Regions from separate parts of the Streptomyces sp. NPDC016677 genome, predicted to be linked through region 3. Evidence: riboswitches for the same ligand, from Rfam matches in the RefSeq annotation. Region 3 holds a riboswitch; each other region holds the start of a gene.
The links. A riboswitch is a leader RNA that binds a small molecule or an ion and turns the genes downstream of it on or off. The one in region 3 is predicted to bind cyclic di-AMP.
Positions count from the first base shown of each region.

Region 1: it holds a riboswitch for cyclic di-AMP, as region 3 does, so the genes downstream of both, ACZ3IG_RS16165 (M23 family metallopeptidase) here and ACZ3IG_RS10240 (C40 family peptidase) in region 3, are expected to answer to the same signal.
Region 2: it holds a riboswitch for cyclic di-AMP, as region 3 does, so the genes downstream of both, ACZ3IG_RS18805 (transglycosylase family protein) here and ACZ3IG_RS10240 (C40 family peptidase) in region 3, are expected to answer to the same signal.

Region 1 is NZ_JBVHEO010000005.1:6,263-10,926, forward strand. It holds gene trmB (tRNA (guanosine(46)-N7)-methyltransferase TrmB) at 1-509, shown strand, start outside; gene ACZ3IG_RS16160 (PrsW family intramembrane metalloprotease) at 547-1,842, shown strand; gene ACZ3IG_RS16165 (M23 family metallopeptidase) at 1,901-2,947, opposite strand; cyclic di-AMP (ydaO/yuaA leader) riboswitch at 2,960-3,117, opposite strand; gene ACZ3IG_RS16170 (PP2C family protein-serine/threonine phosphatase) at 3,353-4,621, opposite strand.
Region 2 is NZ_JBVHEO010000006.1:95,047-99,710, reverse strand. It holds gene ACZ3IG_RS18820 (nucleoside triphosphate pyrophosphohydrolase) at 1-305, shown strand, start outside; gene ACZ3IG_RS18815 (cytochrome P450 family protein) at 478-1,710, shown strand; gene ACZ3IG_RS18810 (transglycosylase family protein) at 1,880-3,049, shown strand; cyclic di-AMP (ydaO/yuaA leader) riboswitch at 3,231-3,398, shown strand; gene ACZ3IG_RS18805 (transglycosylase family protein) at 3,402-4,130, shown strand; gene eno (phosphopyruvate hydratase) at 4,363-4,664, shown strand, end outside.
Region 3 is NZ_JBVHEO010000003.1:103,448-108,111, reverse strand. It holds gene pcrA (DNA helicase PcrA) at 1-1,136, opposite strand, end outside; cyclic di-AMP (ydaO/yuaA leader) riboswitch at 1,368-1,542, shown strand; gene ACZ3IG_RS10240 (C40 family peptidase) at 1,551-2,714, shown strand; gene ACZ3IG_RS10235 (hypothetical protein) at 2,779-3,132, opposite strand; gene ACZ3IG_RS10230 (LuxR C-terminal-related transcriptional regulator) at 3,311-4,030, opposite strand; gene ACZ3IG_RS10225 (ATP-binding protein) at 4,027-4,664, opposite strand, start outside.

The sequences.
Region 1 (4,664 bases), on a different contig from region 3:
AGATGGCCGCCGCCGACCCGGACACCAACGTGCTCGCCGTCGACGTGCACACCCCCGGCCAGGGCCACCTGCTGGCGCTGGCCGAGGAGAAGGGCCTGACCAACGTCCGGGTGGGCAACGGCGACGCGGTCATCCTGCTCGGCGAGATGCTCACCCCGGACTCCCTGTCCGGCCTGCGCGTCTACTTCCCCGACCCCTGGCCCAAGAAGCGGCACCACAAGCGCCGGCTGATCCAGCCGGAGTTCCTGACCCTGGCCGCCTCCCGGCTCCGGCCGGGCGCCTTGCTGCACTGCGCCACCGACTGGGAGCCGTACGCCGAGCAGATGCTCGACGTCCTCACCGCGCACCCCGCCTTCGAGAACACCGCGCCCGGCGGCGGTTTCGCGCCCCGTCCCGCGCACCGCCCGCTGACCCGTTTCGAGGGCCAGGGACTGGACAAGGGACATGTGGTGAACGACCTGCTCTTCCGCCGCGTACCGCACCAGGACCGACCCCCCGCCGGCGCCTGAAGCCGGGGCGGCGCCCCCTCTCGTCAGGATCGATGCCGTGGCCACCAGCTCCCCGTACCCGCCGGCACCGCCGCCCCCGCGGCACTGGTGGCAGCGCCGCTGGGTGCGCTACGGCGCCCTGGCCACGCTGCTCGCGCTCTCCGGTCTGGTCATCCTGGCGCTGGTGCGCGAGCAGACCGGCACGGAGGGCTTCCTGGTCGGCCTCGGTCTCGCCGTGCTGCCGGTCCCGCTGCTGCTCGCCGCCTTCCGCTGGCTGGACCGGGTGGCGCCGGGCCCCTGGCGCAACCTGGTGTTCTGCTTCGCCTGGGGGGCCTGCGCGGCGGCGCTGACCGCCATCGTGGCCAACAGCTTCGCGACCCGCTGGATAGCGACGGCCACCGCCGATCCGGCCGGCGCGGACACCTGGGGCACCACCGTGATAGCCCCGGTCGTGGAGGAGTCCGCGAAGGCCGCCGCCGTCCTGCTGGTCTACCTCTTCCGCCGGCACGACGTCACCGGGCTCCTCGACGGCGTTGTCCTGGCCGGCTTCACCGCCACCGGCTTCGCGTTCACCGAGAACATCCTCTACCTGGGCAACGCGTTCGGCACCGACCAGCTCACCGGGGGCAGCGGCATCGCCTCCGTCACCGCGGCGACGTTCTTCGTCCGCGTCGTCATGTCGCCGTTCGCGCACCCGCTGTTCACGGTGCTCACCGGCCTCGGCTTCGGTCTCGCCGCCCTGCGCGGCGAGAGCCGCCGGGCCGGGCGCGTCCTGCTCCCGCCGGCCGGCCTGCTGCTCGCGATGGGCATGCACGCGCTGTGGAACGGCTCCTCGGCCCTCGGGGAGTACGGCTTCTTCCTCGTGTACGCGACGTTCATGGTGCCGGTGTTCGGGCTGCTGACCTGGCTGGCGGTCTGGTCCCGGCAGCGCGAACTGGTCACCGTACGCGCCGAACTGCCCGCCTACGCGGCGGCCGGCTGGCTGACCCCGGCGGAGCCGTACGCGCTCGGCTCGATGCGGGCCCGGCGCCTCGCCCGTGCGCACGCCCGGCGCCACGCCGGGAAGGAGGCGGCACGGACGGTGGCGGAGTACGAGGCGTACGCGACCGAGCTGGCGTTCCTGCGGCACCGGGGCCGGCGCGGCCGGGCGGGCGCCGACTTCGTCGTACGGGAGCGGGCGTTGCTGCACGAGCTGTGGCGCCGCCGGGAGACGGCACGCCCGGCGCTGGCCCACGCGGCACGGGCCACGGCCCCGCCGACGCCGGCACCGCACCAGTACCCCAGGTACCAGCAGTACCAGCAGTACCAGCTCTACGCGCACCATCCGTACGCGCCCGTGAACCGGCAGCCCTGACGTCGGGGGGTCGCCGTCAGGACCGCCGGGGATCAGGTGTCCCGGACAAGGGGACGGCTCAGGGGGTGAGGCCCTTGCTCTGCAGCCAGGCCATCGGATCGATGCCGGAGGTGGAGCCGTCCGGGTGGACCTCCAGGTGGAGGTGGGCGCCCGTGACGTTGCCGGTGGCGCCGACGCGGCCGATGACGTCGCCGGTGCTGACCTTCTGGCCGACGCTGACGCTGATCGAGGACTGGTGGCAGAACCACACCTCGGTGCCGTCGTCGAGGGTGAGGATCGTGCGGTAGCCGTAGGAGCCCGCGTACCCGGCCTCGGTGATGGTCCCGGAGTGCACGGCCTTGATGAGGGTGCCTGCGGGCGCGGCGAAATCGAGGCCGGTGTGGTAGCCGGAGGACCAGTAGGCGCCGGCCTGCCCGTAGCTGGAGGTGATGGTGTACGAGGAGGTCGGCAGCGCGTACTGCTTGGCCAGCTGGGCGAGCCGCGCGGCCTCGGCCTTCCGCGCGGCCTCCGCCGCCGCCTTCTTCTTGGCGGCGGCGGCCTTGGCCTCGGCCTTCTTCTCGGCCTCGGCGGCGGCAGCGGCGGCCTTCTTCTCGGCGGCGGCAGCAGCCTCTTCGGCGGCCTTGGTCTCGACCTGGTTCTGCTGCTGCTCGGCCTGCGCCATGATCCGGGCGCGGAGCGACTCACCGGCGGTGGTCGTGCCCTCCTCGGTGTCGTCCGAGGCGACGGCGGCGATGCTGCTGAGCGGCGTGGCCGACCCCTCGTCCGCCGTGTCTCCGGCGGACTCGTCGTCCGAGATGATCGAGCCCACGGACGGCAGGTCGGGCATGGAGATCGACACCGGCGGCTTGCCGGTCTGCGCGCTGGCCATGCCGCCGGCGCCCACGGCCGCTATGACGCCGACGCCGAGGACGGTGGAGCTGCGGGCCAGTCCGCCGCGCTGCTTGGCGACCCGGTGCTTGCCGCGCACGGGACGGACGGTGTCGGCGGTGGGGTTCCACTCTTCGAAGGGGCCCTCGTCGGGGCGGAAGGCGCCGTAGCCGAAGGTTGCGGGGTCGTGCTGGTTCGGCACGAACGGGGCCTCGGGGGCAGGCCGGTTGGACGCCACGTGGGCGTGCTCCTTTCCTTCCGTCTCCGCCTACCGGGTTAGCTGACGGGTTCGGAGCGGGAAGGTCTCCTACGCGCGTATACAGGCCGTGTCTCCACGGTCGGATACGCCCGATTCACCCCAAGGTGGTGGTTCCCCGGTTCCCTTACGGGATTCGGCGCGTGCGCACGGAGCCGCCTTCTGTGACGGCTGGGACGACCGCGCTGCGTTATCGAACGTTAATAGAAGCGGGGCGCTGTTTCCAAGCCGTTCCTCTTGATCATTAAGCTTCTCGGCCGGGAGCAAGGCCGCACGGAGGGCGAAAACGGGGCGAGTTGACCGCGTTTCAGTACACCCGCACAGCGGTCGGTTCCGCCGCTTGAAACTGACCGTGCATCAATTGTTATGCGGAGGGCTCCCACCCCATCACCCTTCGTGACCACAGGCGCCCCCGGACTCGTCCAGGCCACCGGACTCGTCGGCGCCGCCCGGATCGGGCCGCCGTACGGCGAGCAGCGCCATGTCGTCCGCCATCCCGCCCCCGGAGTGCCGGCGCACGTCCTCGGCGAGGGTGTCCAGCAGGTCACCCGGATGCCGGAAGCGCCGGCCACCGAGCCGCGCCACCGGATCGTAGAACTCGCCCCGGGCGTCCCGGGCCTCGGTCACCCCGTCGGTGTAGAGCAGCAGCGTGGCCCCGGCGGGGAAGGCGGTCTCCTCCGCGCGGTCCGGCCACACGCCCAGTTCCCCCATGCCGAGCGGCAGCGCCGCGTCCCGCGTGGTCAGGGCGCGCAGGCTGCCGTCGGCGTGGCACAGCAGGGGCGGCGGATGCCCCCGGTTGACGACGCGGGCCACCCCGTCGCCGTGCGGGAGTTCGACGAGGACGGCGGTGGTGAACCCCTCGAAGGCGTCCAGTCCCTCGCGCCGGGTGCCCTCGCGGGCCAGCGCCCGCTCCAGCCGCTGCGCCACCGCCTCCAGCGTCGACTCCTGCTCGGCGGCCTCCCGGAACGCCCCGATCACGACGGCGACGGCGGCCACCGCGCCCATCCCCTTGCCCCGCACGTCCCCGACGATCATCCGCACCCCGCGCGGGCTGTCCTGCACCGCGTACAGGTCGCCGCCGATGAAGGCGTCCGCCTGCGCGGCCTCGTAGCAGGCGGCGATCTCGAAGCCGCCGAGCCGTTCGGCGGGCTCGGGCAGCACCGCGCGCTGGGCCGCCTCGGCGATCTCGCGGGCGGTGGCGAGCCGCTCGTCGTTGCGGCGGACCAGGGCGTTGACGAAGACGGCGAGGACCGCGACCACCGCGATGGTGACCAGCTCGGTGACGGAGTCGACCTGGTGGGCGACGCCGAGGCCGATCTGGAGGGCTATGACGACGGCGACGGTGACCACCCCGGTGAGCACGGTGCCGCGCCGCGAGTAGAGCGGGGCGGCGGTCAGGGGCGCGGCGGTGTAGAGGGGGCCGGCGGTGAAGTACCGGGGCGTGAGCAGGTCGTAGGCGGCGCCTACGGCGATCAGCAGGACGGGCAGGAGGCGTACGAGGGTCATCCGGGCGCCGCGCCGGACCCGGCGCCGTCGGCCCGGGGCGGGCGGCACGGGCACCGGGGCGTCGCCGAGGCCCGGGTCGGGCACCGGGTCGCCGGGCAGCCGGCCGCCGGCCCTGGCGTACGGTCCCTCGTCCACGTCACCAGGCCGCACCGCTCGCCTCCCGCCACCCATGTACGTAGCCGCCGCTTGCCGT
Region 2 (4,664 bases), on a different contig from region 3:
CCACCCCCGAGGAGGTCAGGGAGCACTGGCTGCGCACCAAGGCGGTGGAGAAGCAGCGCACCTCCGTCACGGAGGGCGTCCCGCTCGGCCAGCCCGGCCTGGCCCTCGCCGCCAAGCTGGCCTCCCGGGTGCGCACGGCCGGCCTGGACGTCCCGCTGCCCCGCGCCGAGGGCCCCGGCTACGAGCTGCTGGCGCTGGCGGTGCGCGCCGAGGCGGAGGGCGTGGACCCGGAGGCGGCCCTGCGCGCGGCGGCACGGGCCTACCGGGACGCGATCCGGGAGACGGAGGCGCGGACGCGGTCGTGAAAGGACGCGGAGGCGGTCATGAAAGAGGGACGGATACGGTCGGGGGGTGACCGAGCAAGCCGAGCCCCGCCGCACCACCCCCACCCCCGCCCCCGCCACCCCCGCACCTGCCACCCCGGCCCCTGTCGCCCCCGCCCCCGCATCCGCCACCCCCGCCCCCGACGCCCCCGAGCTGTTCACCTGGGAGTTCGCGAGCGACCCGTACCCGGCGTACGCCTGGCTGCGCGAGCACGCCCCCGTGCACCGCACCCGGCTGCCCAGCGGGGTGGAGGCATGGCTGGTCACCCGGTACGCCGACGCCAGGCAGGCGCTCGCCGACCCCCGGCTGTCCAAGAACCCGGCGCATCACGCCGAACCCGCGCACGCCAAGGGCAAGACCGGCATCCCGGGGGAGCGCAAGGCGGAGCTGATGACGCACCTGCTCAACATCGACCCGCCGGACCACACCCGGCTGCGCCGGCTCGTCAGCAAGGCGTTCACCCCGCGCCGTGTCGCCGAGTTCGCGCCCCGCGTGCAGGAACTCGCCGACCAGCTCATCGACCGGTTCGCGCGCGCCGGCAGCGCCGACCTCATCCACGACTACGCCTTCCCGCTCCCCATCTACGCCATCTGCGACCTGCTCGGCGTCCCCCGCGAGGACCAGGACGACTTCCGGGACTGGGCGGGCATGATGATCCGGCACGGGGGAGGCCCCCGGGGCGGGGTCGCGCGGTCGGTGAAGAAGATGCGCGGCTATCTCGCCGACCTCATCCACCGCAAACGCCAGGCGCTGCCGCCCGAGCCCGCGCCCGGCGAGGACCTCATCTCCGGACTGATCCGCGCCTCCGACGAGGGCGAGCACCTCACCGAGAACGAGGCCGCCGCGATGGCGTTCATCCTCCTCTTCGCCGGTTTCGAGACCACCGTCAACCTCATCGGCAACGGCACGTACGCCCTGCTCACCCACCCCGGCCAGCGCACCCGCCTCCAGGAGTCGCTCGCGGCCGGCGAGCGCGGCCTGCTGGAGACCGGCGTGGAGGAACTCCTGCGCTACGACGGTCCGGTGGAGCTGGCCACCTGGCGGTTCGCCACCCGGCCGCTCACCCTCGGCGGACAGGACATCGCCGTCGGCGACCCCGTCCTCGTCGTCCTCGCCGCCGCCGACCGCGACCCGGCGCGCTTCACGGACCCGGACACCCTGGACCTTTCCCGCCGCGACAGCCAGCACCTCGGTTACGGCCACGGCATCCACTACTGCCTCGGCGCCCCGTTGGCCCGCCTGGAGGGCCAGACCGCGCTCGCCACACTCCTGACCCGCCTGCCCGACCTGCGCCTCGCCGTCGATCCGGCCGAACTGCGCTGGCGCGGCGGCCTCATCATGAGGGGTCTGCGCACCCTGCCGGTGTCGTTCACCGCGGCTGAGTGAACGATCCGTCGCATCAGCAAAGGTGACGCGCCGTCACCACTGTGATCTCCATGTGATCTACACGGCATGAACTTGTGATGAGTGATCGTATGCCTATACGTTCACGGATCAGCGCGGCACCGAGCACCAACCGCCGTGCGGGCCCTGCTGTCTCGTGAAAGGTCTCCGCATGCTCTCCGGGAACGGCCGACACCGTCGCCCCCGCCAGGCCCCGGCCCTGGTCGTCGCTGCCGGAGTCACCGGCTCCGCCATCGCGATCCCGCTCCTCGGAGCCACCGGTGCCCACGCGGCCGACGGCGCGGCCTGGGACCGTGTCGCCGAGTGCGAGACCGGTGGCGCGTGGAGCCAGAACAACGGCAACGGTTATTACGGCGGCCTGCAGTTGTCCCAGGAGGACTGGGAGGCGTTCGGCGGCCTTGAGTACGCCACCACCGCCGACCGGGCCAGCCGCTCCCAGCAGATCCGTGTGGCCGAGAAGGTCCTGGCGGCCCAGGGCATCGCCGCCTGGCCGACCTGCGGACTGCTCGCCGGACTGGGCGGCGGCGCGTCGGATGACGACTCGTCGGACGATTCGTCCGGGTCGGCATCATCGGATGCGGAGTCGGATGGTTCATCCGGTTCGACCGATTCATCCGGCTCCTCGGGATCTGCCGACTCGTCCGGCGCGGCCGACACCACCGACCCGGCCGACACGGACGACGCTTCGGACGGCTCCGGCTCCGGCTCCGGCTCCGGCTCCGGCTCCTCGGCCTCCCCCTCGGACACCCCGTCCACCGACACTTCGGACGCCGGTGCTGGGGACACCGACACTTCAGACACCGGCGACGAATCGGCCGACTCCGACACATCACCCGAATCCGCCTCCCCTGTCGAGGAGCCGAGCGACGCGGCCACCACCAAGCGCGACACCGCGGACGCCTCCGGCGCCACCGGCAGCGCCGGCAACCTCGAACCGACCCCCGCCATTTCGAGCCTCACCAAGACCGGCGAGGACGACACGGCCGGCGGAACCGGCACCGGCAAGCACCGCGGCGGCAGCGCCGACGAGGAGACGGCGAAGGGCCGTTCGGAGTCGTCCTCGGGGCGGCACGCCTCGCGCGACGACAAGACGGCGCGCGAGACGGGCGACAGGACGGGCGACAAGACGGGCGACGAGGCGGGCGACGGGACGTACACCGTCCGCGCCGGCGACAGTCTGTGGGCCATCGCCGACTCCCTTGAGCTCGCCGGGGGATGGTCCTCCCTCTACGCCGCGAACAAGGACGCCGTCGGCACCGACCCCGACCACATCCTGCCCGGTCAGAAGCTTGCCGTTGGGGTCGAACCGGTCGAAAAGTGACGGCAGTTCGCGTCACGGTTAAGGGTGAATGTCCGTATTAAACGCCGTGAGAGATAGGTCTCAGAAGCCCTGATCGTCTTTGTAAATCCACCGGGAGCCTGTCTACGGTCATGACCGCTCGCCATCGCGGGCCCCGGCCGCCGCAACGCCGAATCCTGCCAGCGGCAGTCCGGGAACAGTCGTCGCGCAAGCGCCGAAGGCAGGAGCGGGGGACCCAAGGTAGGTCGCCGCACCGGGCAGTTGAGCCGGAGCGGCTAGGGGTGGAGCCGAGTCCCGTGAGGGACCCGGCCGGGCAACTCAACCGGCCCGAACCCGACAGCTCACCTCGCAGGCGTCGGTGAGGGGATCTTCCATGCTGTTCTCCAGCAAGGGCAAGCACCGTCGTCCGTCCAAGGCCACTCGCGCCATCGCCATCGCCGGCGTGACCGGTGCCGCCGTCGCCGCCCCGCTGATGGCGGCCGGCAACGCCTCCGCCGCCACCGAGTCGGAGTGGGACACCGTCGCCCAGTGCGAGTCCGGCGGCAACTGGTCCATCAACACCGGCAACGGCTACTACGGCGGCCTGCAGTTCTCCGCCTCCACGTGGGCGGCGTACGGCGGCACGCAGTACGCCTCCACCGCCGACCAGGCCAGCAAGGACCAGCAGATCCAGGTCGCCGAGAAGGTCCTCGCGGGCCAGGGCAAGGGTGCCTGGCCGAACTGCGGCACGGGCCTGTCGGGTGCCGGCGGCTACACCGGCTCCTCCGACAGCGGCCAGAGCAGCGGTTCCAGCAGCTCCAGCGGCTCCAGTGGCTCCACCGAGTCCCGTGAGACGCAGGAGCAGCCCGCCTCCCGCTCCCAGGAGCGCCCGGCCGCCGAGACCGGCACCACCCAGCAGGCCGAGAAGACCGTCACCACCCCGACCGGCAAGAAGGTCGAGAAGGGCGACGGCGAGTACAAGGTCGTCAAGGGCGACACCCTCAGCTCCATCGCCGAGGCGCACGACGTCGACGGCGGCTGGGCGAAGCTGTTCGAGCTGAACGACGACATCGTCGACGACGCCGACCTCATCTACCCGGGCCAGCAGCTGCACCTCAGCTGACGGCTCACAGGCCCCCGCCCCGGCGCGTGTTCCCCCGTACACGCCGGGGCGGGGCCATGTCCGGATCGCGGCAGTCTTTTGTTCCGTTCGGAAACAATTTACTCTCGGTTTGCCCAACGGGTGGGTGACCGGCTGGCCGATCGCCCCGGGCCGGTTAGGCTCGTCCCGCGGAGCCGCGCGTAAGCGCGCACCCGCGTCACACAGAAGCGTCACATTGAAGAAGGAGATGCTCGTGCCGTCCATCGACGTCGTCGTAGCCCGGGAAATCCTGGACTCCCGAGGCAACCCCACGGTCGAGGTCGAGGTCGGCCTCGACGACGGCAGCACGGGTCGTGCCGCCGTTCCGTCCGGTGCCTCCACCGGTGCCTTCGAGGCCATCGAGCTGCGTGACGGTGACTCGAACCGCTACCTGGGCAAGGGCGTGGAGAAGGCCGTCCTCGCCGTCATCGAGCAGATCGGCCCGGAGCTGGTCGGCTACGACGCCACCGAGCAGCGCCTGATCGACCAGGCCATGTTCGACCTGGACGCCACCGA
Region 3 (4,664 bases):
TTGCGCTCGATGACCGCGTTGGCAGCGGACAGGATGGTCTGCGTGGAGCGGTAGTTCTGCTCCAGGAGGATCGTGGTCGCGTCCGGGTAGTCCTCCTCGAACTGGAGGATGTTGCGGATGGTCGCGCCGCGGAAGGCGTAGATCGACTGGTCGGCGTCGCCCACGACGCACAGCTCGGCGGGCGGGACGTCGCCCTCGCCCGGCGGGACGTCCTCGTCGTGCGCGCCGGTGCCGACCAGCTCGCGCACCAGGGCGTACTGGGCGTGGTTGGTGTCCTGGTACTCGTCGACCAGGACATGCCGGAAGCGGCGGCGGTAGTGCTCGGCGACGTCCGGGAAGGCGCGCAGCAGGTTGACCGTCGTCATGATGAGGTCGTCGAAGTCGAGGGCGTTGGCCTCGCGCAGGCGCGTCTGGTACATCGCGTACGCCTGGGCGAGGGTCTTCTCGAAGCCGTCGGCGGCCTGGGCGGCGAAGTCCTCCTCGTCGATCAGCTCGTTCTTCAGGTTGGAGATCTTGGCGCTGAAGGACTTCGGCGGGAAGCGCTTGGGGTCGAGGTCCAGGTCACGGCAGACCAGCGCCATCAGCCGCTTGGAGTCGGCGGCGTCGTAGATCGAGAACGACGACGTGAAACCCAGCTTCTTCGACTCCCGCCGCAGGATGCGTACGCACGCGCTGTGGAAGGTCATGACCCACATGGCGTTCGCCCGCGGGCCGACGAGCTGCTCGACGCGCTCCTTCATCTCACCGGCGGCCTTGTTGGTGAAGGTGATCGCGAGGATCTGGCCGGGGTGGACACCGCGCGCGCCGAGCAGGTGGGCGATGCGGTGGGTGAGTACGCGGGTCTTGCCGGAACCGGCACCGGCCACGATGAGCAGCGGGGAGCCGGCGTGGGCGACCGCGGCGCGCTGGTTCTCGTTCAGCCCCTCCAGGAGCGCGGCGGGGTCCGTCACCGGGCGCGGGGCGCCGTCCCGGTAGTAGGGGTCCCGGTCCGGCGGCACGTCGAACTTCCCGGCGAACAGATCGTCCGGGATCGGCTCCGGTACGTGCTCGTCCTCGGGCGGTGGCGGAGGTTCCTCCTCGTGCCCGCGGGGGGCCTGGAGGCTCGCCAGGAAGCTGTCGTCAAAGAGGCTGCTCATCGCTCTACGAGTCTAGGGCGCCCCACCGACAACCGGACGCCCCCTCGAAAACCCGGCCGGACCCGTACCGCCGGACACGCTCCCGTCACCGCACATCACCCACCGTGAGGGAAGCCCTCTAGGTCACGAAAATGTATCGGGCATATCACCCTTCAACCTTCACAGGGGGCACACGAGTTGGCTACGGTGCGGGCGGGCCGCTCGACCCCCACCGGCGAACGTCGCCGGGCCGCGCGGCCTCCGCCGAATCCGGCGTGCCCGCGTGGCGCCCGGAACCGGGGACCCACCGTGACATGGGGTGAGTCGGTTCACAGCCCGCTCCGGGCGCGAACCGTAGGGCAGCCTTCCGTAACACCACACCGCCCGAACCCGACAGCTAACCCGGTAGGCGGAGCACGGAAGGAGTCGCCTCCCTTGGCGTCGCACCGCAAGTCGCGTCCCGCCGGAACGCTCATGGCAGGCATACGGACCCCGGTCCTGGCCACGGCCGCGCTGACCTCCGTGGCCCTGCTCCCCCAGACGGCCACCGCGGCCCCCTCCGACGACCGGCCGAGCCTCGAAGAGGTCCAGAAGAAGGTCGACGACCTCTACCGCCAGGCCGGGTCGGCCACCGAGAAGTACAACGCGGCCGAGGAGAAGACCGCGAAGCAGCGCGAGCAGGTCGACAGCCTCCTGGACGACGTCGCCCAGCGCACCCAGGAGCTGAACGACGCGCGCGAGGAGCTGGGCTCCTTCGCCGCCGCCCAGTACCGCACCGGCGCGGCCGTCTCCGACACCGCGACCCTCCTGCTCGCGGACTCCCCGCAGGACTACTTCGACCAGAACCAGCTGATGGACCGGCTCACCGGCCGCCAGAAGCAGATGGTCGACGACTACGTCACCCAGCAGGCCGAGACGATGGAGAAACGCCAGGAGGCCACCGAGAGCCTCCAGACGCTCACCACGTCACAGAAGGACCTGAAGACGGCCAAGGCCACCGTCCAGACGAAACTCGCCTCCGCGCGTGAGCTGCTGGCCGACCTGACCGCCCAGGAGAAGGCGCGGCTCGCCGCGATCGAGAAGGAGAAGCAGCAGGAGGCGGCCCGCAAGGCCCAGGAGCTGGCCCGGCAGCAGGCCGAGGAACGGCAGCGCCAGGAGGAGGCCGCGAAGACCGCCGCCGCGCAGGAGAGCAGTTCCTCGGGGTCGACCGGGTCGTCGTCCGCGACCGACTCCTCGTACGCCACCAAGGCCGGGAAGGCCCTGGCCTTCGCCCGCGCCCAGATCGGCAAACCGTACGTCTGGGGCGCCACCGGCCCCGACTCCTACGACTGCTCCGGCCTCACCCAGGCCGCCTGGAAGGACGCGGGCGTCGACCTGCCCCGCGTCACCTACGACCAGGTCAACGCCGGCACCACGGTGTCGATCTCCGCGGCGCAACCCGGTGACCTGGTCTTCTTCTACGACGACATCTCGCACGTCGGCATCTACATCGGCAACGGCATGATGATCCACGCGCCGAAGCCGGGCGCGTACGTCCGCGAGGAGTCCGTCTACTACGACGGCGAGTCGTCGATCTACAGCGTGGTGCGTCCGGCCTGAGCGGTTCCGCTCGCTCGGCACCGGCCCCGGCCTGGTGCGCCGGTCGTGTCCGCGCGGCCGGCGCTCAGGTCCACAGCACCGCGATGAAGACGTTCACCATGGTCAGCGCGCCGACCAGCCCGAACAGGCCCTTCTCCACCTTCTCCTCGTCCCGTTTCACGTAGACGAGGCCGAGGATCACGACCAGCACGGCCAGTTTCACGCCGATCTTGATGTTGTTGACGGACTGGTCGTCGGCCTGGTTCAGCCCGACCAGGATCACCCCCGTGACCAGCATGGTCAGCGCGCCGTGCAGCATCGCCGGACCGAAGCGGGCGGTGCCCTCGCCCATCGCCTTCATCTGAGTGAGGAAGCCGCCGAGCAGTGCCGCGATGCCGATGATGTGCAGACCGACGAAGAGGTGGATGAGTACGTCCATGAGTCCGGAGCCTAATGAAGGGCGCGAATCCGGCCGGCCACCAGTCCCCCAAGTTCCCCGACCCCCCGGCCGCCGCGCTCCCGATTCCACACATCGGTCATCACCCTGCGAGAGAACGGGCCCGTGGGGGGCCTGAGTCACATGCACAGGCCGCCAAGGCCGTCCGGTACGGGCCGCGTCAGACGAGGCGCCGTGCGGTGGCCCACCGCGTCAGCTCGTGCCGGTTGGAGAGCTGGAGTTTGCGCAGGACCGCCGAGACATGGGACTCGACCGTCTTGACGGAGATGAACAGCTGCTTGGCGATCTCCTTGTACGCGTAGCCGCGGGCGATCAGGCGCAGCACCTCGCGCTCCCGCTGGGTGAGGCGGTCGAGGTCCTCGTCGACCGGCGGGGCGTCGGTGGAGGCGAAGGCGTCCAGGACGAAGCCGGCCAGACGGGGCGAGAAGACGGCGTCGCCCTCCTGGACGCGGAAGACCGAGTCGACGAGGTCGGAGCCGGTGATCGTCTTGGTCACATAGCCACGGGCACCGCCGCGAATCACGCCGATCACGTCCTCCGCCGCGTCCGAGACGGACAGGGCGAGGAAGCGGACGGGCCGCTCGGCGTCGGCCATCAACGGGGCGCAGCGACGCAGGACCTCGACGCCACCGCCGCCCGGGAGGTGGACGTCGAGCAGGACCACCTCGGGCCGGGTCGCGGTGATGACCGTGACGGCCTGGTCGACGTCGGCGGCCTCCCCGACCACCTCGACCCCGGTCTGCTCGGTCCGGCCGATCTCGGCCTGCACGCCCGTACGGAACATGCGGTGGTCGTCGACGAGGACCACGCGCACCTGCCGTCCGGCCGCTCCGCCGGTCGACTCGGCGGACTCCGTGTTCGCTTCGGTCGGGTCGCTCATGACGTCTTCTCCGCCCTCTCCATCTCCAGCTCGACCTCCGTGCCGCCGCCGGGCACCGCGCGCAGTCGCGCCGTGCCGCCGTTGCGCTCCATGCGGCCGATGATCGATTCTCTGACACCCATCCGGTCGGCGGGTATCGACTCGGGGTCGAAGCCGGGCCCCCGGTCCCGGACGGACACGAAGACCGTCCTGCCCTCGACTTCGGCGAAGACCTGTACGGCACCGCCCTCGCCACCGTACTTGGCCGCGTTCACCATCGCTTCGCGCGCGGCCTGCGTCTGTGCCCCGATCCGTTCGTCGAGCGGGCAGTCGCCGACCACGACGACCTCAATGGGGACGCCGTGCTTGTCCTCGACCTCGGCGGCGTCGCGCTTCACGGCTTCGGCGAGGGTCGCCGGCTCGTCGTCCTCGTCCTTGCCGTTGCCCTCCGGTCTGTAGAGCCAGGCGCGCAGGTCCCGCTCCTGAGCGCGGGCCAGGCGCCGTACCTCGCCGGGACTTTCCGCGTTGCGCTGGATCAGGGTCAGGGTGTGCAGCACCGAGTCGTGCACATGGGCGGCGACCTCGGCGCGCTCCTGCGCCCGGATGCGCATCAGGCGTTCCTCGGAGAGGTCCTGCGTCATGCGCACGAGATACG